One region of the Brevibacillus sp. WF146 genome, then DNA from elsewhere that is predicted to be linked to it. Evidence: riboswitches for the same ligand, from Rfam matches in the RefSeq annotation. Region 1 holds a riboswitch; each other region holds the start of a gene.

Region 1 (5,606 bases):
CCCCATCTGCGTGACCAGCTTTTCCGCCCGCTCGATCGTCTCCTCCAGATTGCGAAGCTGCCGCTCCAGATCATTGCGCCTGCGCTTCAGGTTGTTTTCCCGTTCCCGGAAAATGGACAGCTCCACCTGGATGCGGCTCGCTTCCTCGTACGCGATGCGGATGTCTTCTTCCGTATAGGTGTGGAAGTTGCGGCTCACCAGCACCAGTCGGTTGCGCGACTTGCGGTAGGCGAGCTCCAGCGCGTCCACCTTTTGTATCACTTTGGAAATTTCCTGTCGCAATTCATGCAATTCCAGCTTTAACGCATTGCCCTGCTGGCGTGCATGTTCCGAAATCTCAAAGATTTGCGCCTTGCTTGCCTCCACCGTTTCAATCGTTCGTTTAATCACTCCATCCAACATGCTGATGCTGATTGCCTGATTCATTCCTGCTCTCCTTCAAATCCGTTTTTCGCTTTCGTAAATAGCTGGTGGAGTTGGGCAGTATCCATCTCGCGCAAACCGACGTCAAAGCGCGGGATGGCCAGCGGATTGACGCCGGGTGTCACCACTCCCGGATTGGAGTTGAACACGTAACGGTAGCCGGCTTGTTGGGCTGTCTGCAGAACGATGTCATTGAAAAAGCCGAACGGCAAGGATATGGTATCCACCGGTCGGCCCACCAGATCGCTCAGGCCGACGCGGGACATGGTAAAGTCAACGTACAATCGGTTCCGGTATTCCTGCTCGTTTTCCAGGCGCTGCACATCCTCCATGTATACGGGAGCGGTCTTTGGCCCCCATTCTCCCCATTCGCTGCTGGCGGCCTGTTCATGCAGACTGTAAGTGTGTGAGCCGATATCCACCAGCCCGGAAACGAGCATTTCTTTTATCTGTTGGCGAGTCAACGGTGTCGTCATATTTTCTCGCTTGCGCTCCACGGTGTCCCGCAGCCGACCTGCTATGGCAAAATTGACGGATGGAAACTGGTACCGGCGCAGCACGGGAAACGCATGCGTGTAGTAACTCTCGTATCCATCGTCAAACGTAATCAGCACGGCGTTGTCGGTGGACAGCACGCCGGTGTCGACAAAACGCAAAAACTCCGACAGCGAAATCGGATGCAGGTCATTCTCGCGCAAAAACGCCATATGCCGGGCAAATTGGTCCGGGTCAATCACATAGCGTTGGTTCAATTGGTTCGACACATGGTGGTAGGTCAGCACCACCACCCGATTTCGATACCACTGCCTGGGTACGACGGCTTCGTCCTTTTCGGCCGTTCGTTCCCGCGCTGCAGCGGCTTCCTCCCCGCTTGTGCTTATAGACGTAGGAACCGGGGGAAAATGTTGCACTTTTGGCATGTTCTTATTTGGAAGATACACACCCCCGAGCAGTCCGGCAGTCACGACCAGACCGAACGACACCAGAATGACAAGGAAGAAGGGCCACCTTTTCGGCAACAAAATCCCTCCTTACAGCCTACATAGTGATTCGACACCGGTGAACGGATTCCTTTATGACTGGATTACCATTCCTATCCAAGAAAAAAAGCCTAGTGCGTGCACTAGGCTCTCCCTACTCGGTTGTTATTTCAACAGATTGGCAGCGTCCTGTTTCAGCGCTTCCGCCTTGTCTGTCTTCTCCCACGGCACATTCAGGTCGTTACGCCCAAAGTGACCGTATGCCGCGGTTTGCTTGTAGATCGGACGACGCAGGTCAAGCTGCTTGATGATCCCTGCCGGGCGCAGGTCGAAGTGCTTGCGGACGAGCTTCACCAGCTCCTCCTCGGCGATCTTGCCGGTGCCGAACGTATCCACGCTGATGGACACAGGCTGTGCCACACCGATGGCGTACGCTACCTGCACTTCGCACTTGTCCGCCAGGCCGGCCGCGACGATGTTCTTCGCCACGTAGCGCGCTGCGTATGCGCCGGAGCGGTCCACCTTTGTCGGGTCTTTGCCGGAGAACGCGCCGCCGCCGTGACGAGCGTAGCCGCCGTAAGTGTCCACGATGATTTTGCGTCCGGTCAAACCGGCGTCGCCCTGCGGACCGCCGATCACGAAACGGCCGGTCGGGTTGATGAAGTACTTGGTCTCGTCATCCAGCAGTTCAGCGGGAACGACCGGCTTGATGACGTGTTCCATCAGGTCTTTCTTGATTTGTTCCAGCGTCGCTTCCGGCGCGTGTTGGGTGGAGATGACAATGGTGTCGATGCGCACCGGCTTGTCGCCTTCGTATTCCACGGTCACCTGCGTTTTGCCGTCCGGACGCAGATAGCTGAGCGTGCCGTTTTTGCGCACTTCGGTCAGGCGGCGGGCCAGCTTGTGCGCCATGCTGATCGGCAGCGGCATCAGTTCAGGCGTTTCGTTGCAGGCAAACCCGAACATCAACCCTTGGTCGCCGGCGCCGATCGCTTCGATTTCCTCGTCGGTCATCTTGCCTTCGCGCGCTTCCAGGGCCTGGTCCACACCCAGGGCGATGTCGGCAGACTGCTCGCCGATCGCGGTGATGACGCCGCACGTGTCTGCGTCAAAGCCGAATTTGGCGCGGTCATAGCCGATTTCGCGGATCGTGTCGCGCACCAGCTTTTGAATGTCCACATAGGTGTTGGTGGTGATTTCACCCGCCACGAGCACGAGACCGGTGGTTACGGACGTTTCGCAAGCCACGCGGGCGTTCGGATCCTTTGCCAGGATCGCATCCAGAATGGCGTCGGAAATTTGGTCACAAATCTTATCCGGATGACCTTCGGTGACAGATTCAGAAGTGAACAGACGACGACCTTTTTGCAATGCCATGTGTACGACCTCCTTTGGACTCATACAAATAGTGTGGTAGCCGAAACAGGTTCTTATCAGACGAAGGCACATGCAAAAAAAAACCTTTTCCGTTTGAGGAAAAGGTGCTTGTTTTGATGCGTTCCTTACCTCTTATCGGCCAGAACAGATATCCGTTCTGCTGGTTAGCACCGCTCAAGTCGGTTGCCGGGCTTCATAGGGCCAGTCCCTCCGCCTGCTCTGGATAAGAGTATCCATTACGGATAATAGGATACTGGTTTTTCTCTTCGGTGTCAATATGCACTTAGCGGATTTCGTATTTGCCGCGCACCATGATGTAGGCCACGCCGCCGTAGTTCGGGTCCAGCCGCAATCCGCGGTTGTCGGAGCGGGCGATCAGGAGCAGGTGGTTGTGGGAAACCGGTGCACCGGCACGGAGATCCGCCCCCTCCGTAATGTCGGTCAGACCATCTCCCTTGTCGCCGGCGACAGCCTGCACCTGTCCGGTGCGGACGATGAATTCCGTCCCTTCAAAGCCGTACAGCGTCTGGCCCGGATACAGCTCCACCACGGTCAATCCGCTGGTCCCGCTGCCGCCTCCACTGCCCAGCGCTCGTTGGATCTGCTGATCGACGTAGCTCTTCGTCACGACCGGGTCGTCTGCGGAACCCGGCACGCCGGCGCTTCCGCCGTCAGCCATCGCCTGGGAAGCAAAAATGGCCGTGCCGACTACCGCGGCTGCAAGCAATCCTTTTGTCGCTTTGTTCATCTCGATGTCCTCTCCTTTTCTGAAGATCACAATTGATAGACCCTGGCCAACAGGACGACCACCTCGGCCCGGGTCGCGCGTCCCTGCGGCTTGAAGAGATTCCCGTATCCCTTCAGCCAGCCTCTGGAGGTGAGCGCCTCAATGGCCGGAGACGCCCAGTGGCTGGTCGGTACGTCACGGTACGAAGACCTGCTGTGCTTGTACAAGAGCAGGTTCTGGGCGCGGGCTGCCATCTGGGCCATCTCCGCCCGGGAGATGGGCTGGTTCGGCTTGATCGTCCGGTTGGGGTACCCCTGCAAAATACCCAGTTGATAAGCCTTCAAGAGCGACTGGTACGCCCAATGGGAGCTGGACAGGTCGCCGAACGGATTGCGGCCCGTGTACGACCCCACCGGCAGCCCTTTGGCCCGCATGGCCTGGATCAGCATGGTGGCAAACTGTGCCCGCGTCACCTGCTGGTTGGGCTGGAACGTGGCGTTTTCAAAGCCCTTGACGACCCCTTTTCGGGTCAGCCGGGCGATGTCGGAGCGGGCCCAGTGACCGGCGATGTCGCGGTAGCCGTCCACCAGCTTTTCCTTGTGCAGCGTGAGGCGGTAGGCGTCGTATTTGAACGAAACCGCGCTGCTCAATCGGATGTAGTACCTGCCGGGCTTGAGCTTCAATCCGATGACTTCCTTGCCCTGATCGGACAACTGGGCCACCTGGTCGGTAGCGGCCAGCGCATAATTGAACGTTTGGGACCCGTAGATCTCGATGCGCATCCCCCTGGACACAGGGACAAACGGCGCGCGAACGCTGACGTAGGATTCCGAATCGACGGTAAATTGGAACCAGTCCGAGTCGGTATGGGTCGGCAAGGTGCCCGTCATCAGCGTGCCGTTGGCCAGATGAGACGCCTGGCGATACGTATCGTTGGGTTCGTTGATGTCCTTGCGAACCGGCGTGTAGGTCAAATCCAGCCGGTATTCCCCGTTTACCTGATTGCGCCAGTACTCGCTGATCCGGATGTAGTACTTGCCCGGCGACACCTCTTTTTGTGCCCGCTCGGTCGGGTCGTCCCGGTCCCCGGTGTCGTACTCTTCCCATCCCTGCCCCTGTTTGCCGATGCGCATGTTCAGATCCATCCGCTTGGTGTCAGGGGTAACGGTAATGTTCAGCCGGCCATACTCGCGCACGTAGTAGGAAAACCAGTCCTGGTCGCCTTCTTCGTGAAAATTGCCGGTCACGCTGATCTGATTCCCGACCAGCGGACGCGCCGTATCCATGTTGTTGTTTCGTTCGTAGCGGTCCGGGTTGATCGCAAACGAACTGGTCAGCACGTAGGTAAACGCGTTGACCCCGCCGCTTCGCTCCAGTTTGATCAGCATCCGTCCGGCCTTGGCCGGAACCGTCAGGGTATCGCCGTTGCCGATGTAATACGTGACCGGCGTGCGATTCTCCGAATAAAACGTGGCGGCCATGGGGGACGATATCGATGTGGTGACAGAACCCCTCAACGTCACTTTTCCGTCGTAGGGAATATCCATCTTGTACCAGTCAATCGTGTCGGACGGGTTGAGCCGGCCGCGAATCTGCGACTCGATGGGAAACGGACTGGCTTGTCCCATGCTGTTGTTCGGCTCGTGAAAATCCGTCGAGGGATTGGTTCGGACGGCCCGGTAGACATTGAGCAGGCCGTAGCCCGTTCGCCGGTCCCAGCCGCGCTCGCCGAGATCGGTGGCGGTCTGGTACAGGAGCTGCCGCACATCGAACGGCGACATGCCGGGATGGCGTGCCAGCACAAGCGCAGCGGCCCCGGCCACCTGGGGAGCGGCGGCCGATGTGCCGCTCAACGTGCCGTATTTGCCTCCGGGCTTGGTGGTGTACACGTTCATGCCGGGTGCCACCAGATTCAACTCCGGCCCCGAATTGGACTCGTACAGCGGTTCGTTGTTGCTTTTGACCGCCCCGACGGCGATGACGGTCGGATAAGCAGCCGGATAGGCGACCCGGTCGCTCTCGTTGCCGCTGGCCGCCACCAGCACCGCTCCGCTCGCTTCCGCCCGTTGGACCGCCTCCGTCAAGGCTTTGGAGTACGA
Region 2 (5,606 bases), 310 kb from region 1:
CTGCGTGTCTGTTGACTCCTCATGCCGACTTTCTGCGAGATTGGCCCAATACCGTTCCCATTGCTGTGGGGTGCGGACGGACACCAGACTGCCAAGGTCGCCTGCGGATTCGATCGTCACAACCAGGCGGAAAAAATCTTCCAGATTGCGTGCGATAATGCGCAAGGATGGGTCGTCCGTCGGGCTGACGCAGACAATGGGCGCCTCTGTCAGGTCTGTGATGCGGCCGAAATCGGTCAGAAAGCCGTAATGAATGCCGTCGCAGCCGGTCTCGGCAAAGACGTGCAGGTCGGGCGGCGTGTTCCAGTAGCGAAAGCTATTGTTCGCAAACCGGAAATGGATATACTCCAGCGGGTTGTCCAGTCCTTCCCGTATAATTTTTTGCTCCAATGCCCGCACGTGCTCCAGCAGGTCGATGCCATAACCCATCAAATCGCTCCTTGGACACCGTGTTATAATACCCCTTATTTTACCATAAACCTCAATCTTTTGAAAAAATGCTGCGGCGCGGTGGAACTTTTTCCCGCCATGTGCGTGGATAGGAGTGAAAGGGTGTGAATCCGTGGAAAAGGTCGGACTGGAAGACGTGTACCGCTTGTACGTCAACGACATATACCGCTACCTCTGCCGATTGACCGGTGACCGGGTGCAGGCGGAAGACCTGACGCAGGAGACCTTTTTCCGGGCGTATCAATACCTGGATGCCTACCGGGGGGAAAAGGTGCGCCCCTGGCTGTTCAAGGCGGCCTACCACACGTTTGTGGACTGGCATCGGAGGCGGAAGAAGCGTCCGTGGCGATTGGTGGAGACGATCCCGGAACAGCCGGACGGGGCGGCGGCGGACCCGGTGCGGGCGCTGCTGAGCCAAGAGGCGTGGTCATCGCTGCGGACGTGCCTGGACCGGCTGCCGGAGAAGCAAAAACAGGTGATCCTGCTGCATTGCGGACAGCTCAGCTACGCGGAAATCGCCGAGGTGCTGGGCATCGACGCGGCGGACGTAAAGCGCTCATTGTTTCGCGGGCGGCAAACACTACGCAGAATGTGGAGGGATGAACATGACGACGGACAAGGCAAATGAAGAGCGGGAACGGGAACTGCTGGCATATCTGCGCGGTGAAATGACGGAGGAAGAAGCCGCCTCTTTCCGTGCGAGGATCGCAGCGGACGAGCTGTATGCGGAACGATTGGAGGAGCTGCTGCTGGGCAGCGGCGGACAGGAGGAGAGAGAAACGGACGTGCTGTCCGAAGAGACGCAGCGCGCCATCCTCCGCCGCAGCAAATGGCGCCACAGGCTGGGCAACGCGGCTTACACGGTGGGCATCTCGCTTCTCGTCGGGGCGGTCCTGATGTTTGCCAACGGGTGGATCGGCTGGTATTTGCACGAGGACACCTACCGGGTGGCCCGGGACATGGTGCACTTTACCCAGCCGGGGCTCACGGTGGGCAGCAGCGGTTCGCAAATCGGATTTCTGTACGGGGAGATAAACATGGAACTGCGTGAACAGGTGGGGGGAGACGATCAGAACGCCGGAACCTTTTCGATCAGCAACGTCTTCTCGATCATTTCCGCGAAGCCGGCATGGACCGACGGTTTGCGGAAAGAGCGGCTCTTTTTTCTCTTTCCGTCGTCAGCGGCCGATCGGGAAGAAAGCGCCTTCCGCAGAAATCCCGCCTGGAACGCGCTGGAAAAGCTGCCAGAGGGAACGGTGGCGCAGCTCGCCGTCTCGTTTGACCGGCTGCTGACCCATGATGAGTACTACGCCCTGCTTTCCAGCTACGACTTGGATACCACCTGGTTCGCCGTGGACACGGGGCAGGAGCGAAACCATCCGGACGCGGCGGAAGGCAGTCTGCTGCTGTCGGCCGGTGACGTGTGGGGATACGCGGAAAGAGAACTCGATTACGGCGAAGCGCCGATTCAGGCACATGGCGAAGGTGAGCGGCGCGCCCGGGCGTACCTGGCGGAAATGGAGTATCTCGCGGGACAGGAACGGCTGACGAACGCCATTGGCGAGCGGCTTGTGACCGCCGGAAACCGGCTGCGCATCGAGGAACGCTGCCGCTACCTGCAGCAGAACGGTGTGCGCCTCTACGGGGCGGTCGTGACGGGCCCTGTCAAGGAACTGCTCAAGCTGCGGCAGGAGCCGTCGATCACGGCTGCCTTCGTGGGCCGGATCGACTGGTGGAACTGGGACCGGCCGAGTGCCTCGGGCCAGCGGACCAGTCCGTGAAGACTGGACATTTCACCCAAAAAAGGGTGTTGACAGCGCGAAACCGGGGTTGTATGATTCAAACAAACGTCAAAACCGCATACGTTGGATACCTTATCCAGAGAAGGTGGAGGGACTGGCCCGATGAAACCCGGCAACCGACATGACGCTGTCCGAGCGCTTCCGGCGACGGACGTGCAGCGCGTGCACGGTGCTAATTCCTGCAGAAACAAAAGTATTCTGGAAGATAAGGGGGAGACGACACGCAGACGCGTACGGACAGACCTCTATTCTTCGGGAAAAGAGGTCTTTTTGCATGTGCGGAATGCTCTGGCTGGAGGCGGCAGCGGTTCACGCGCCGCCCGGCGGCCACTGAATAGACACACCGGAAATGTGAAGACAAGCGGCATCTGCCGAAGGAGAGGGGAATTGAACCATGGCGTATCGCGCATTGAGCGAACAAGAAGCAGTGCAGTACGTAAAACAACTGCCGGACCTGTTTGCGGCGGAAGCGGAACTGACCAGCCGGGAGATCGGCGACGGCAATCTCAACCTGGTGTTCCACATCCGGGAGGAAGCGACGGGCAAAAGCGTCGTCGTCAAGCAGGCGCTGCCCTACGCCCGCGTGGTGGGCGAATCCTGGCCGCTCACGCTGGACCGCGCCCGGATCGAAAGCGAGGCGCTGCGCATCCAGCACAAATACGTGCCGGATCTCGTGCCGGAGGTGTATCACTTTGACGAGGAGCTGGCCCTGACGGTGATGGAAGACGTCAGCGACCACGTGATCATGCGAAAAGGCTTGATCGCGGGCAACCGCTACCCGCTGTTCGCCAAACAGATCGGCCGCTTTCTCGCCCATACGCTGTTTTACACGTCCGATTTGGGGGCGCATCCCTACGACAAAAAAGCGCTCGTCGGAAGATTCATAAATCCGGAATTATGCAAAATTACTGAAGACCTCGTCTTCACCGATCCCTACGAAGACGCGCCGACCAACAGCTTCAACCCGCTGATCCGGCGGGAGGTGGAGGCGATCTGGAACAACAAGCCGCTGAAGCTGGAAATCGCCAAGCTCAAGTACGATTTCCTCACCCGGGCGGAGGCGCTGGTGCACGGCGACCTGCATACCGGCAGCATCTTCATTTCGCCGACGTCGATCAAGGTGATCGACCCCGAATTCGCCTACTACGGCCCGATCGGCTTCGACATCGGCGCGGTGATCGCCAACCTGCTGCTGAACTACGCGGGCCAGCACGGCCTGCAGCCGGATACAGGAAAGCGGGAGGCCTATCGCGAATATCTGTTGGCGACGGTGGAAGACGTCTGGAACGAGTTTGTCTCCCAGTTCGTCCAGCTCTGGCACAAACAGGCGAAAGAGCGCAGCGCCCACACCGAAGGCTTCTGGCAGAGCTACGTGCAGCGGCTGATCCGGGACGCGGCGGGCTTCGCCGGCTGCAAAATCCTGCGCCGCGTCATCGGGTTGGCGGGCGTCGCCGACCTGAACAGCATCGCCGACGATCAGACCCGCGCGGAAGCGGAGCGGCTGGCGCTGGCGATCGGCCAGGCGCTGATTCTGGAGCGGAACGGCGTGGAGGTATCGACAGACATCACAGACATCGTTCGGACGGTTACCGCACGATACGACCAGGAGGCTGCAGTATGACAACGACCAGCACGCCATTTGCGCCGGTCAAGTGGCAGGATGACGCGCTCGTCCTGCTGGACCAGACCCGGCTGCCCGTTGAAACGATCTACCTGACGCTGACCACTTCGGAGGAAGTGTGGGCAGCCATCCGCCATCTGCAGGTGCGCGGGGCGCCCGCCATCGGCATGGCGGCCGCCTACGGCTTGTATCTCGGCGTCCGCAGCAGCGACGCCAACGATTTTGAGGCGTTTTGGCATCATTTGAGCGAGCAGGCCGACTACCTCGGCACTTCCCGCCCGACGGCGGTCAACCTGTTCTGGGCCCTGGACAGGATCAAGGCCCGCGTGCAGCGCGAAGCCGGCAAACCGGTGGCAGAGCTGAAGGCGGCGGTTCTGGACGAAGCCCTGTCCATCCAGCGGGAAGACGCGGAAGTGTGCCGCCGAATCGGAGAGCACCTGCTCACCCTGTTGAAAGACGGCATGGGCATCCTGACGCACTGCAATCCGGGTGCGCTCGCGACCGCGGCCTACGGTACGGCGACGGCCCCGCTCTACCTCGCCAAGGAGCGCGGCTGGAACCTGAAAGTGTACGCCGACGAGACCCGGCCGGTGCTGCAGGGGGCGCGCCTCACCGCCTACGAGCTGCAGCAGGCGGGCATCGACGTCACGCTGATCTGCGACAACATGGCGGCGATGGTGATGGCCCAGGGCAAGGTGCAGGCGGTCATCGTCGGCACGGACCGCGTGGCGGCCAACGGCGACGTCGCCAACAAGATCGGGACCTACGGCGTGGCGGTTCTGGCACACGCGCACGGCATTCCGTTTTACGTGGCGGCCCCGCTGTCTTCGGTCGATCTCGACACGCCGACGGGTGCGGACATTCCGATCGAGGAGCGGCCGGCGGTGGAGATTACGCACGGATTGGGCAAACAGGTGGCCCCGGACGGCATCAAGGTGTACAATCCCGCGTTTGACGTCACTCCGGCCCGCTACATCACGGCCATCGTCACCGAAAACGGCATCTACAAACCGGACGAGATCCGCAATTGCAAACGATAACGGCAAACAGCCCCCGGGCCGCCCCTGGGAAGGTGCGTCTTTCCCGGCGGTCCCGTTTTCCACGTTGGTAAAGCGCCCCCGGGCGCTGTTTGCGTTTCCTGGAGGAGGAGCGGCATGAAAATCATTCCCATGACGGCGGAGGCCTGCCTGAAGCAGCTGGAGCCGGCCGACGCGGAGGAGATGTTCTGGCTGACGGATGTCAACCGGCCCTATTTGCGCCAGTGGCTGCCGTGGCTCGACATGGTGCGCGAGGTGAAAGACACGGCCCGGTTCATCGCCTTGACGATTGACCAGCATCACCGCCGCCAGGGCACCCATTACGGAATCTGGTACAACGGCAGGCTGGCCGGGACGCTGGGCGTCCACAGCATCGACTGGGCCAACCGGAAGACGTCCATCGGGTATTGGCTGGGGGCGCAGTTTCAGGGAAAAGGGCTGATGACCCAGGCGGTGGCCGCTTACCTGGACCATCTTGTGTTTGGCGAGTGGGACCTGGAACGCGTCGCCATCCAGGCGGCGACGGGCAATCACAAAAGCCGGGCCATTCCCGAGAGACTCGGCTTCCGGCTGGAGGGCGTGCTGCGCAGCAACGAATTTTTGTACGACCATTACGTCGACCACGCCGTCTACGGCATGCTCGCTGCGGAGTGGCGAAGCCGGACGTCCGCGGACGAGAGCGGGAGCGGGATGCGA
Region 3 (5,606 bases), 560 kb from region 1:
GCCGGACATGGAGTTGTAGATCGGCAGGAAGAAAAAGTAGCCCTCCGTCATGCCCACCTTGGCGTCTGCCAGGTTGGTTTTCGCCAGGTCCGGCACTTTTTTCGCGTAGGTGATCGTCGCCAGGTGGAACGTCTTGATCAACGTCTTGTCAAACATCTGGCGGATGACGTTGTAGCCGAGCACGTCCCCACTGTTCACGGCTTCCAGCATCTTCGGAACGATGATCGTGTCCAACTGCTCCTGCATCCGCGTGCCGTACGTGTTGTCACGCTTGATGACCGTTCCCCGAAGGGCGCCGGCGTAGAGCTCGACGGCCTGCTCCACGGCGGTGCGGGCCATGTCTTTTTTTCCTTCGGTCAGAGCGGTTTTGGCCGTTTCCTTGGTCAATTTGGTGATTTGCGCATAAAAGTACCCCTGCAGCCCTTTGTCCACGGCCTGCTTGGCCTGTTGGACGGAGTAATGGCCGGCAGCCGCGCCGTCAAGCACGGCGACGATCAGCGCGTCGGTGTCGGGAATGAGCGCCTGCACTTTGGCCTGGAAGGCGGAGACGTACTGCTGTTTGACCTTGGCGATGTCCACTTGTGCGGCGTCGAACAGCTTTTTGATCTCCTCAAACGCCCGAATGTCCGCTTTTTGCGCGGAGGTGTCCGCGGTCAGACTGAATGCGGCGTAAGCGGCCGGTTGGGAGGCGCCGGTGTCGGCAAAAGCGGCGGCAGGGTTGAGCAGCAGGGCTGCAGCGATCGAGGCGACGGCAAATTTTCGCATGGAACAGTCACTCCTTGTCATGTATGAACTTAGATCCATTTCTTTCGTTTGGCGAGCCAGAACAAGCCGCCGAAAACAATAATCAGACCGCCCATGAGGGAAGCGGTGACCACCGGATTTACTTTGGACGGAGCCGGTTGAGCGCCTTCTCCGGCGGGCGCCGGTTTCGCGGTCTGGCCGTCTGTCTGTCCGCCGGCTGGATTGGCAGACGCCTGTGCGGCCGATTCTCCCTGCCCGGGGGATTGTCCCGGGGCGGCGGGGGAAGCGTCCGTCTGCGCAGGAAGGCTGCCGGACGCCGGCGTTTGTTGGCCGGAAGCGGCAGCGGACGGCTGCGGGCCGGAAGGGGACGAAGCGCTTGCCTTCGTTTTCGTGCCGGCCGGGGAGCCGGAGGACGGCTGGGCAGTTGATGCAGGCTTCCCCGCCGGTGCGGTCTGCGGCGATGAAGCCGTTGGGGCGGACGTTTGGGAGCCGGCGGCGGCAGCTGCCGTTCCCCCTTTCCACGGAAACAGCGGCTGGAGCGTGGAGCGAATCAGTTTGGTCTGCTTCTGGAATTCGTTCTTGTCGGAAGGCACGGTCCCCACACCGAACAGGCCGGGATTGCCCAGCGCGGCCAGCGCTTTGTCGAAAGCGGCGAACGCCGTTTTAGAAGCGCTGTCACTGATGTACGGGGCGAGCACGTTGAGGGTCCCTCTGCCTTTGGCCAAAAGCAGCTTTGCCTTGGCGTAGTCGTCAAACTGCTGCTCGGCGTTTGTCAACCGGCGGTCGATGTTCTTCACCAGCAGCGCTTTGTAGTTGTGCAGGACGAGATCCTTGTTTTGTTGAGAAAAGTTCGCTTCCAGTGTCTGGGCGGTCTGTTGGCCAAACTCCAGGGCGATCTCGTTTTTGCGGCTGAGAAACGCCTGGTGGGCGCCGTTCCAGTCTTCCGGAGTCTGTTCCAGCTTGGCCGCGATCTCCTTGAAGCTCTCCGCGAGGTCTTCCTTGTTCGGGTCGCCGTAGGAATAGGCGAAGGCGGATGCGGGCAGAAGCAGCGCCAGAAACAGGGCGAGCAAGAGGCGCAGCGGCACGGAGCCTCCTCCTTTCTATCATCAAAATAATGATAATCATTATCAAAACGATCTCCTCTCCTGATAATAAAGGGGCATCTCGTACGCGTCAATAAAGATTTTCATTCTCGATGAAAGGAGCACATGCCGTTCCATCCGTTTTTGGAAATCGCTTACAGTATCAAATATTTCTGAGAAACTTCCAAAAACGGGATTGACGGAGCCGCCGGCTTCGATGTATGATGTCCTCATCATCAAAAGCATAGTGGAAAACTTGGAATTACACATGCCTTCTTATCCAGAGCAGGCTGAGGGACTGGCCCGATGACGCCCGGCAACCGACTGTCAAGAGCATGCGGCTCTTGCGGCACGGTGCTAACTCCTGCAGGAATGTTTCCTGAGAGATGAGAGGTGAGCGAGCGAACCGCGCCTCTTTCCTCAGGGAAAGAGGCGTTTGTTTTTTCCGGTTTTTCCGTCCATGCCATCATTTTTCACGCACTCATACGGGGGGATGTACCAGATGAAAACGATGAAAAAATGGATGACAGCCAGTCTCGTCGCGGCTCTTTTGCTGACGGGCTGCACCAGTGAACAGCCGCCGGCGCCGTCTGCCCAGTCCGCCACGTCACAGTCGTCCCAGCCGGCGGCCGCGCCGCAGCAGCCGGCAGCCGCATCACCGGCGGCGTCTACCTCGGCGGCCATTCCGGCGGCAGTGGACAAACCGTTGAAAATCGCTCTGGTCAGCGAGTTCTCCATCGGGACGTTTTCCGCCCAGTACCTGCAGGGAGTCAAAGAGCAGGTGAGCAAATTCGGCGGCGAGCTGGTCGTCTACAACGCGGACGGCGACCTGGGCAAAATGGCGGCCCACCTCGACACCGCAGTCAACCAAAAAGTGGACGGGATCCTGATCAACCACGGCCGTGCGGAAGCGCTTCAGCCGGGCGTGGAGCGGGCGGTCAAGGCGGGGATTCCCGTCGTCGCGTTCGACAACGACCTGGACCAGGTGGACGGCGTCACCGTGATTGACCAGGACGACTACAGCCTGGCCTGGCAGGGGCTGAAAAACCTGGCCCAATCCATCGACGGGAAAGGCAACATCGTCTACATCTGGGTGGGCGGTTTTGCGCCGATGGAAAAGCGCAACCGCGTCTACGAGATTTTTCTCAAGCGCTACCCCAACATCAAGGAGATCGCCCGCTTCGGTTCGGCCACCCCGAACACGGCGCTGGACACCCAGGCGCAGATGGATGCGATCCTGAAAAAGTACCCGAACAAAGGCGACATCGCCGCCGTGTGGGCGCCGTGGGACGAATTCGCCAAAGGGGCTACGCGGGCGATCAAGGCGGCGGGACGGACGGAGATCAAGGTGTTCGGCATCGACTTGTCCGACGAAGACCTGCAGCTCATCCAGGAGAAGGACAGTCCATGGAAAGCGTCGGCGGCGACCGATCCGGCCGACATCGGACGGGTGCAGAGCCGCTTCCTCTACCAAAAGATCGCCGGCGAACACACGCCCAAGTACTTCTCGCTCGATCCGCATCTGGTCAGCCAGGACAAACTGCCGGACAAACCGGTCAACATGTCCGAACTGGCTCAATACGTGAGCGGGTGGGGACGTAGCGACGCCGCCGTCTCGCCGTGGATGGCCGCGCTGGAGGCTAAGCACAAGTGACAGGAACGGACAGATCAGGGAGGGATGCGAGATGACGGCCTCTGTTTTGGAAATGAAGGGGATCGTCAAGCAGTACGGCGGAGTGTACGCCCTGCGCGGGGTGGATTTCACCGTGCGCGGCGGGGAGGTGCACGCCATCCTCGGAGCCAACGGAGCGGGCAAAAGCACGCTGATGAAAATTCTCTCCGGCGCAGAGCAGGCGACGGCCGGCAGCATTCTGATCGACGGCCGCGAGCTTGCGGTCGCCGGACCGCGGGATGCCAAGCGGGCCGGCATCCACCTCGTGCAGCAGGAAGTGGACACGGGGCTGATTCCCTCCCTGAGCGTCGCGGAAAACATCCTCCTGGACCAATCCGTCTCCGCCGGCGGCTGGTGGCATTCGCCGAAGCGGACGGTGGAGCGGGCCCAACAGATTCTCAACCGGTGCGGTTTTTCCCTGCCGCTGAAGGCAAAGGCGGAGGAGCTGACGCTGGCAGAAAAGCAGTTGGTGCTGCTGGCCCGCGCCGTGGCCCAGGACGTCCGCTTCGTCATCTTTGACGAGCCGACCGCGCCGCTCAGCCTGACGGAAGCGGCGGCGCTGTTCGAGCTGATCGCCAGCCTGAAGGCGGCCGGGGTGGGGATCGTCTACATCTCCCACCGGCTGCCGGAGGTGTTCGCCATCGCTGACCGCATCACCGTGCTGCGGGACGGCAGTCGAGTGTGGGAAAAGCGGACGGACCAGACCAGTCCGGAAGAAGCGGTGTCGGCGATGCTGGGCCGACGCGAAGCCAATCGGGCGGACGACCGGACGGGACGCGCGGGCGAGGTGCTGCTGGAAGTGAGAGAACTGCGGATCGGCCACAAGGTGAAGCGGTTTGACGTCCAGGTGCGGCAGGGGGAGATCGTCGCGGTGGTGGGACTGGTGGGCGCCGGCAAGACAGAGGTGTCCCGCGCCCTGTTCGGCGCTGACCGGCTGGACGGCGGCGAGATCCGGCTGCGGGGGCGGACCCTGCGCCTCCGCCATCCGGGCGAAGCGATCCAGAACGGCATCGCGCTGATTCCCGAAGAGCGGCGGCTGCAGGGCATTCTGGTGGAGGAGCCGGTGAAGCACAACCTGACGCTGGCCCACCTGCGGGCGTTTGCGCGGGGAGGCTTTCTTTCGGACAGGGCGGAGCGGGAGGCGGCCCAGTCCCTCGTGGAGCGGCTGGGCATCAAGACGGCCGGGCTGGACCAGCGGACGGGCAGCCTGTCCGGCGGCAACCAGCAGAAAGTGGCGATCGGCAAGTGGCTGTTGACCACGGCCAGCGTTTTCCTCTTCGACGAGCCGACCAAGGGCGTGGACATCGGCGCCAAGCAGGAGATTTTCCGCTTGATCAGGGAACTCGCGGACGAGGGCAGGGGCATCTTGTACTTTTCCAGCGAGATTGACGAAGCGCTGGCGCTGGCCGATCGCCTGATCGTGCTGGAACACGGCCGGACCGCCGCGGAATGGAGCCGGAGCGAATGGACGGAAGGACGGATCACGGCCGAGACGGTGATGTTTTACATGAGTGGAGGGAATCATCATGGAAGCAGTGCTGCAGGGTGAAAAAACAAAACAGACGCGGGGTTCGCTGGCGCAGCGGTACGGTGCACTTTTGGCCATTCTGGCCGTGATCGCGTTTTTCAGCATCGTCAACGAAAACTTTCTCAGCTACGCCAATCTGGTGGACATCCTGCGCTCCATTTCCATCGTGACGCTGGTGGCGATCGGGGTTACCTTTTCCCTGATCGTGGGCGGCTTTGACCTGTCCGTCGGTTCGACGGTCAGCGTGGCGACGGTGCTCTCCGCCTCGCTCATGGTGTGGTACCGGCAGGAACTGCTGGTGGCGTTGGTTGTTCCGCTCCTGGCCGGTCTGGTGATCGGGCTGATCAACGCGCTGTTGGTGGTCAAGGTGCGGATTCCGGACATTCTGGCGACGCTCGTGTCGCTGTACGTCTTTCAAGGCATTCACCTCAGCTACACGCAGGGCTTTTCCATCTACAACAACATGCCGATGGCCGACGGCTCGTCCGCTCCCGGCATCATCATCCCGACGTTTCTCTTCATCGGCCAGGGGGAAATGTGGGGCATCCCCGTCCCTGTCATCCTGATGGCGCTGGCCGTC
Region 4 (5,606 bases), 430 kb from region 1:
TTTGGAAAACGGTTTTAGTATAAAATAACAAATTTTGATTCAGATTTGAAAACGGCTATCGCTGCCCGGTCTGCTCTCTGGACCAAGCAGCGATAGCCGTTTTCCCTTGTTGTGACCTTTTCACGCGCCGTACAACAGACAGCCGGCACGGATACCGGGATACCGAAACGGAATGACCCGCGCCAGTCATCGACGCGGGTGGAGATGTGTGCCGGAAGCCAATTGGCTTACGCGGTTTTCTTCAGCTTTTTGGCCGCCCAGTTGCCGAGCGATTGGATTGCCTGCACCAGGCAGATCAGAATGATGACCGTCATGATCATCACTTCGATATCCCACTGCTGATAGCCGTAGCGCAGCGCCAAATCACCCAGACCGCCCGCGCCAACCGCTCCCGCCATCGCCGTCGCCCCGATCAGGCCGATGGTCGCGATGGTCAGACACAAGACAATGCCCGGTCTGGCTTCGCGAATCATGATGCGGAAAATGATTTGCGAGCGGGAAGCGCCCATTGCCTGATACGCCTCAATCACGCCCCGGTCCACTTCGAGCAGCGCCGTTTCCATCAGGCGGGCGATATACGGCGTGGTATACACGATAAGCGGCACGATCGCGCCCTCAACCCCGATGGAGGTGCCGACGACAAACTCTGTGAACGGGATGATCGCCACCATCAAAATGATGAAGGGAAGCGAGCGAATCACGTTGATGATGACGTTGAGACTGTGATAGACCCACTTGTTGGGGGCAAGGTGATCCGGACGGGTAATGACCAGCAGCACCCCCAGCGGAATGCCCAGCAGTGTGGAGATGAACAAGGAGATCCCGACCATGATCACCGTTTCTTCAAAAGATTGATAAAACAGCGGCAGCAGTTCCACCAGTCGATCCATTATCTCCCCACCTCCTCTTGCGATACGACATCCACCCGGTACACGGACTCGCGCAGATAAGCGATTCCCTCCTGCACCGCTTTTTCTTCACCGGAAATATGCAGCAGCAGGATGCCGAGCGCGGTTCCTTTTATCGAGCTGATCGACCCGTACAGCAGGTTTGTCCTGACCGGATAGCGGGAGGCAAGCGTTCCCAGAACGGGATCGAGGGCCGCATCTCCGCGGAACGCGACGCGCAGGATGTACGCGCTGGGACCGGCGTTCTTGATTTTGGCCAGCATCTCTTTCGGGACCTGGTCATCAAAGACCGTCTTGATAAAGTTGCGCGTCGTCGGCTGCTGCGGATTGCTGAAGACATCCAATACCGTTCCCTGCTCGATGATGACCCCGTTTTCCATAATGGCCACGCGGTCGCAGATTTTTTTGATCACCTGCATCTCGTGGGTGATCAGCACAATCGTCAGGTTAAACTTTTGGTTGATGTCCAAAAGCAGGTCAAGAATCGACTCCGTGGTTTGCGGGTCAAGCGCCGAGGTCGCCTCGTCGCACAGCAGGATTTCCGGATCCATGGCAAGCGCCCGGGCTATCCCCACCCGCTGTTTCTGCCCGCCCGACAATTGGGAGGGGTAGGCGCTCGCCTTGTCTTCCAACCCTACCAGGCGCAGCAGTTCCTCCACTTTTTTTCGAATCTGCTCTTTCGGCACCCGATTCATCCTGAGAATTTCGGCGACGTTGTCAAAAACGTTGTACGACGACAGCAGGTTAAAGTGCTGAAAAATGACGCCGATCTTTTTGCGGGCGTGGCGCAGTTCCTTCTCGGACAGCTTCAGCATGTCCTGCCCGTTGACCACGACCGATCCGCTTGTCGGCTTTTCCAGCAGGTTGATCGTTCGGAGCAGGGTGCTTTTCCCTGCTCCGCTGAACCCGATCACGCCGAAAATTTCGCCTTTGTTGACGTGGAGCGTTACGCCTTTCAGTGCTTCCACCTGTTTGCTGCCAACCTTGTACGTCTTGTGAATATTCGTTAGCTGTATCATCTGCCCATGCTCCTCCCTGTTGGGACGTTTCCCTCCTTACCAAGAAGGGAGCACCGATCCGGAAAACTCTTCCTCGATGAACTTCTTGACTTCCTCCGAGCGGTAGATCTTGACCAGTTTTTGATAGACAGGGTTGTCCTTGTCCTTCTCGTTTACGGCGAGAATGTTGACGTACGGGGAGTCCGGCCCTTCGGCAAAAATCGCGTCTTTTTTCGGGTTGTACCCCGCTTCCATCGCAAAGTTGGTGTTGATGCTTGCCGCGTCCAGGCTTTTCAGCGTCCGGGCGAGCAGTGCCGCCTCCAGTTCTTTAAAGACCAGCTTTTTCGGGTTTTCGATGATGTCCTGCGGCGTTGCTTTGTTGCCGACGCCGTCTTTCAGCTTGATCAATCCCGCGGCCTGATAGAGCTGCAGGGCGCGCGCCCGGTTGGTCGGGTCGTTTTGGATGCCGACCGTGCCGCCTTCCGGGATGTCCTCCACCTTCTTGTACTTGGTGGAGTAAATCCCCATCGGGAAGGTGACGGTTTTGCCAATTTCGACAATATGAGTTTTGTGATCTTCGTTAAATTTCTCTAAAAACGGAATGGTTTGAAAGCTGTTTACGTCAATGTTTCCTTTATCCAGCGCCTGATTGGGAAGAACGTAGTCGTTGAACACGACGACTTCGATGTCCAATCCTTCTTTTTTGGCCACTTCCTTTACCTTGTTGAGGATTTGTTCGTGCGGGCCGGCGGTGACGCCCACTTTGATCGTTGTTTTTTCCCCAGCCGGTGCGGCCGAATTGTCCGACTTGTTTCCTCCGCAGGCGGAAAGCAGCGTGGCGATCACAAGCAGCATGATCAACAAGAAACGCGTTTTTTTCATGATGGTCTTCTCTCCTTTTCTCCGATGAAACGATGTATGAATGCATGATGGGAAAACAACGGCGTCGATGTGAACGCATCCTCTCCTTTCAATAAAAAAACCTCTTACAAAGAAGAGGTAAGGGCAGCAAGCCGCCTGCTGCGTAAATACCTCTCTTATCTTTCGGAATCGAACCTAGCGGAATCGATCCGTTGGATTTGGCACCACAAATGTTCGTTTAGGTTGCCGAGGCTTCACAGGGCCAGTCCCTCCACCTCTCTTCATAAGAGATCATCCTATCCAGTTGTAAGTGCAATTCCGATTTGATTAGTTGGATTATAACGTGTCCGCAGGTGTCTGTCAATGACTTTATCGTTTATTGTCGCTATGTATTGAAAATTGTCAAAACGAATCGAATCAGGTCGCAAAACGAACGAAAGAGGCGGAAAGCCGCCTCTCCTTGGTCCCCCGAGCGAGTCGCCGAAGCGATCCACGAACAGTCCTTGGCCGAATCGCTACGGTTGAAAGATCTTGTACTCCTGCATTTTGCGATAGAGCGTATTGCGGCTGATCTGAAGCATTCGGGCTGCCTTGCTGATATTCCAGCGGGCCAATCGAAGCGACTGCTCGATCGCCTCTTTTTCCAAAACCGGTAAGGAAGGAACCTTTTGTTGATGTTCCTCCTCCCGTTCTTCCGTTTCAAACTGAAGATGTTCGGGACCGATCGAATTCCCTTCCGCCAAGAAGACCGCCTGGTTTAACACGCTGTACAGCTCCCGTACGTTTCCCGGCCACGAATAGGCACGCAGCTTTGTCTGTGCTTCCGCGGAAAGTGTGATCGCAGCAGAGCCGCTCATCGTCCGGAGAAGATGTTCCGCCAGCTCAATCACATCGCTCCGCTTGCGAAGCGGCGGCAGGGTTATCTGAATTCCTTTCAATCGGTAGTAGAGGTCGGCCCGGAATCGATTCGCCTTGATCTCTTCCCGCAGGTCCTTGTTTGTTGCCGCGATGATGCGGACATCGACCGGTTTGCTTTTCACACTGCCCACCGGGGTAACCACTTTCTCCTGCAGGACGCGGAGCAGCGCCGCCTGGGCACGGAGGGACATGTCGCCGATCTCGTCCAAAAACAGCGTTCCCTGATGCGCCGCTTCGATTTTCCCGATATTCCCCTCGGCTTTCGCTCCCGTGAAGGCACCTCCCTCGTATCCGAACAGTTCGCTTTCGATGATCGTTTCCGGAATGGCGCTGCAGTTGACGGCAATAAACGGATGCCGCGCTCGCAAACTGGCGGAATGAATGGATTGGGCAAACAGTTCTTTGCCCGTTCCCGTTTCGCCCAAGAGAAGAACGGACAGATCCGTTTCCGCCACTTTTTGTGCCAGCGCCTTGGCGCTCTGCAGACTGGGACAAGAGCCCGCTATCCGCTCAAATGTGTGCAGCGGCTGTCTGGCCGCATCCTTCGTGAGCACCGCAACAGACCGCCAGATTTTGCGCGTATGGTCCACGATGGATTCGATTACGAACCCCTTTTTCTCTCGGAATTCCTTGCCCACGCAATCCTTTCCCAGTATGCGCCGTGCCGCTTGATTCGCACGAATGATGCGGTTGTCGCCGTCGAGGGTCAGAAGCGGGGTATGAAGCCGATTGGACGTGTGTTCCAGTTCCTTCAGGGTGATGAGGTGTTCGTGCTTGACCTCTTCCAGCAGAAGGCGGTTTTGCACGGATTCCGCAATGAACTGCACAAGCGAGGAGAGAAAGGGATGGAATTGGTCCCTCGTCGCACTGATGTTGATCGCCCCTGCCAGTTCACCGGCGGGCGTAAACAGGGGGGACGCGGCGCACGTGAGAAACCGGTTCTGAACAAAGAAGTGCTGTTCGCCGTGAATACGCACGGACATTTTCTCCTCCAGGGCGACTCCCATCGCGTTTGTCCCCTTCTTTTTCTCATGCCAATTCGCCCCTACGCGCAGGTGCAGCTTTTTGGCCTGGCTGTCAAAGTCGGGATCGCTTCGTGTATGGAGCACGACTCCCTGGCGATCGACCAGCAGCGCGATTTGGCCGCTTTTCCTGAGAGAGGGGGTCAACTTCTCAAACACGGCGGCCACGTGGCAAAGCAAAGCGTGATTCTCCTGCAGCAATTCGTGTACCTGTCGGTCGGGAAGGAGCTCATCCTCGACGGCATCCATCGGTGTGAATCCAAACGAATAGCATCGTTTCCACGAACGCTGTATCATTTGCTGCTCTTCCAGAGGCGTAAGAGATGACAACAGGATCACCTCCAAACAAGCAATGGGATGGTGCACACCCAGTATATCACAAAATATTTGTATATTTGCTCAATATTTGCGCAGTTTGTTGTTTCAAAGTGGAGCAGTTCACCATCCCCCTCTGCGAAAGCGCTGTCACGATCGGCGATCTGGGTCTGGCATGCCTTTTGCTTTACATGTCCTGCGCAATCCCATTCATGATAAGTAAGGAGGAATTGGCATGGCAAGCAACCGGGGAGTCGTCTACATGGGACCAGGCAAGGTAGAGGTGCAGGACATTTCGTTTCCGGATTTGGTACTGCGGGACGGGCCGGGGGTGAATCCGCTGAACGTCGGCCGCAAATGTGACCACGGCGTGATCCTGAAGGTGGTGACGACAAACATTTGCGGAAGCGACCAACACATGGTGCGCGGCCGCACCACGGCGCCCCCCGGACTCGTCCTGGGCCACGAAATTACGGGAGAGGTGATCGAGGTCGGACGCGATGTGGAATTCATCAAAAAAGGCGACCTCGTTTCCGTGCCGTTCAACATTGCCTGCGGACGTTGCCGGAACTGCAAGGAACAAA

What was found. A riboswitch is a leader RNA that binds a small molecule or an ion and turns the genes downstream of it on or off. The one in region 1 is predicted to bind S-adenosylmethionine.
Region 2: linked by a shared signal. The riboswitch ahead of mtnK (S-methyl-5-thioribose kinase) and the one ahead of metK (methionine adenosyltransferase) in region 1 are both predicted to bind S-adenosylmethionine.
Region 3: linked by a shared signal. The riboswitch ahead of A6764_RS05770 (sugar ABC transporter substrate-binding protein) and the one ahead of metK (methionine adenosyltransferase) in region 1 are both predicted to bind S-adenosylmethionine.
Region 4: linked by a shared signal. The riboswitch ahead of A6764_RS05160 (MetQ/NlpA family ABC transporter substrate-binding protein) and the one ahead of metK (methionine adenosyltransferase) in region 1 are both predicted to bind S-adenosylmethionine.

The regions. Positions count from the first base shown of each region.
Region 1 is NZ_CP109943.1:626,157-631,762, reverse strand. Features, by position in the region: gene A6764_RS03130 (sensor histidine kinase) at 1-426, opposite strand, end outside; gene A6764_RS03125 (polysaccharide deacetylase family protein) at 423-1,442, opposite strand; gene metK (methionine adenosyltransferase) at 1,569-2,780, opposite strand; SAM riboswitch class I at 2,910-3,010, opposite strand; gene A6764_RS03115 (hypothetical protein) at 3,064-3,528, opposite strand; gene A6764_RS03110 (S8 family peptidase) at 3,555-5,606, opposite strand, start outside.
Region 2 is NZ_CP109943.1:937,503-943,108, forward strand. Features, by position in the region: gene A6764_RS04495 (hypothetical protein) at 1-429, opposite strand, end outside; gene A6764_RS04500 (RNA polymerase sigma factor) at 563-1,078, shown strand; gene A6764_RS04505 (anti-sigma factor) at 1,056-2,231, shown strand; SAM riboswitch class I at 2,322-2,464, shown strand; gene mtnK (S-methyl-5-thioribose kinase) at 2,647-3,873, shown strand; gene mtnA (S-methyl-5-thioribose-1-phosphate isomerase) at 3,870-4,913, shown strand; gene A6764_RS04520 (GNAT family N-acetyltransferase) at 5,028-5,606, shown strand, end outside.
Region 3 is NZ_CP109943.1:1,183,409-1,189,014, forward strand. Features, by position in the region: gene A6764_RS05760 (copper amine oxidase N-terminal domain-containing protein) at 1-765, opposite strand, end outside; gene A6764_RS05765 (hypothetical protein) at 795-1,829, opposite strand; SAM riboswitch class I at 2,100-2,219, shown strand; gene A6764_RS05770 (sugar ABC transporter substrate-binding protein) at 2,338-3,480, shown strand; gene A6764_RS05775 (sugar ABC transporter ATP-binding protein) at 3,512-5,047, shown strand; gene A6764_RS05780 (ABC transporter permease) at 5,025-5,606, shown strand, end outside.
Region 4 is NZ_CP109943.1:1,057,463-1,063,068, reverse strand. Features, by position in the region: gene A6764_RS05170 (methionine ABC transporter permease) at 228-890, opposite strand; gene A6764_RS05165 (methionine ABC transporter ATP-binding protein) at 890-1,927, opposite strand; gene A6764_RS05160 (MetQ/NlpA family ABC transporter substrate-binding protein) at 1,964-2,788, opposite strand; SAM riboswitch class I at 2,941-3,057, opposite strand; gene A6764_RS05155 (sigma-54-dependent Fis family transcriptional regulator) at 3,283-5,004, opposite strand; gene fdhA (formaldehyde dehydrogenase, glutathione-independent) at 5,258-5,606, shown strand, end outside.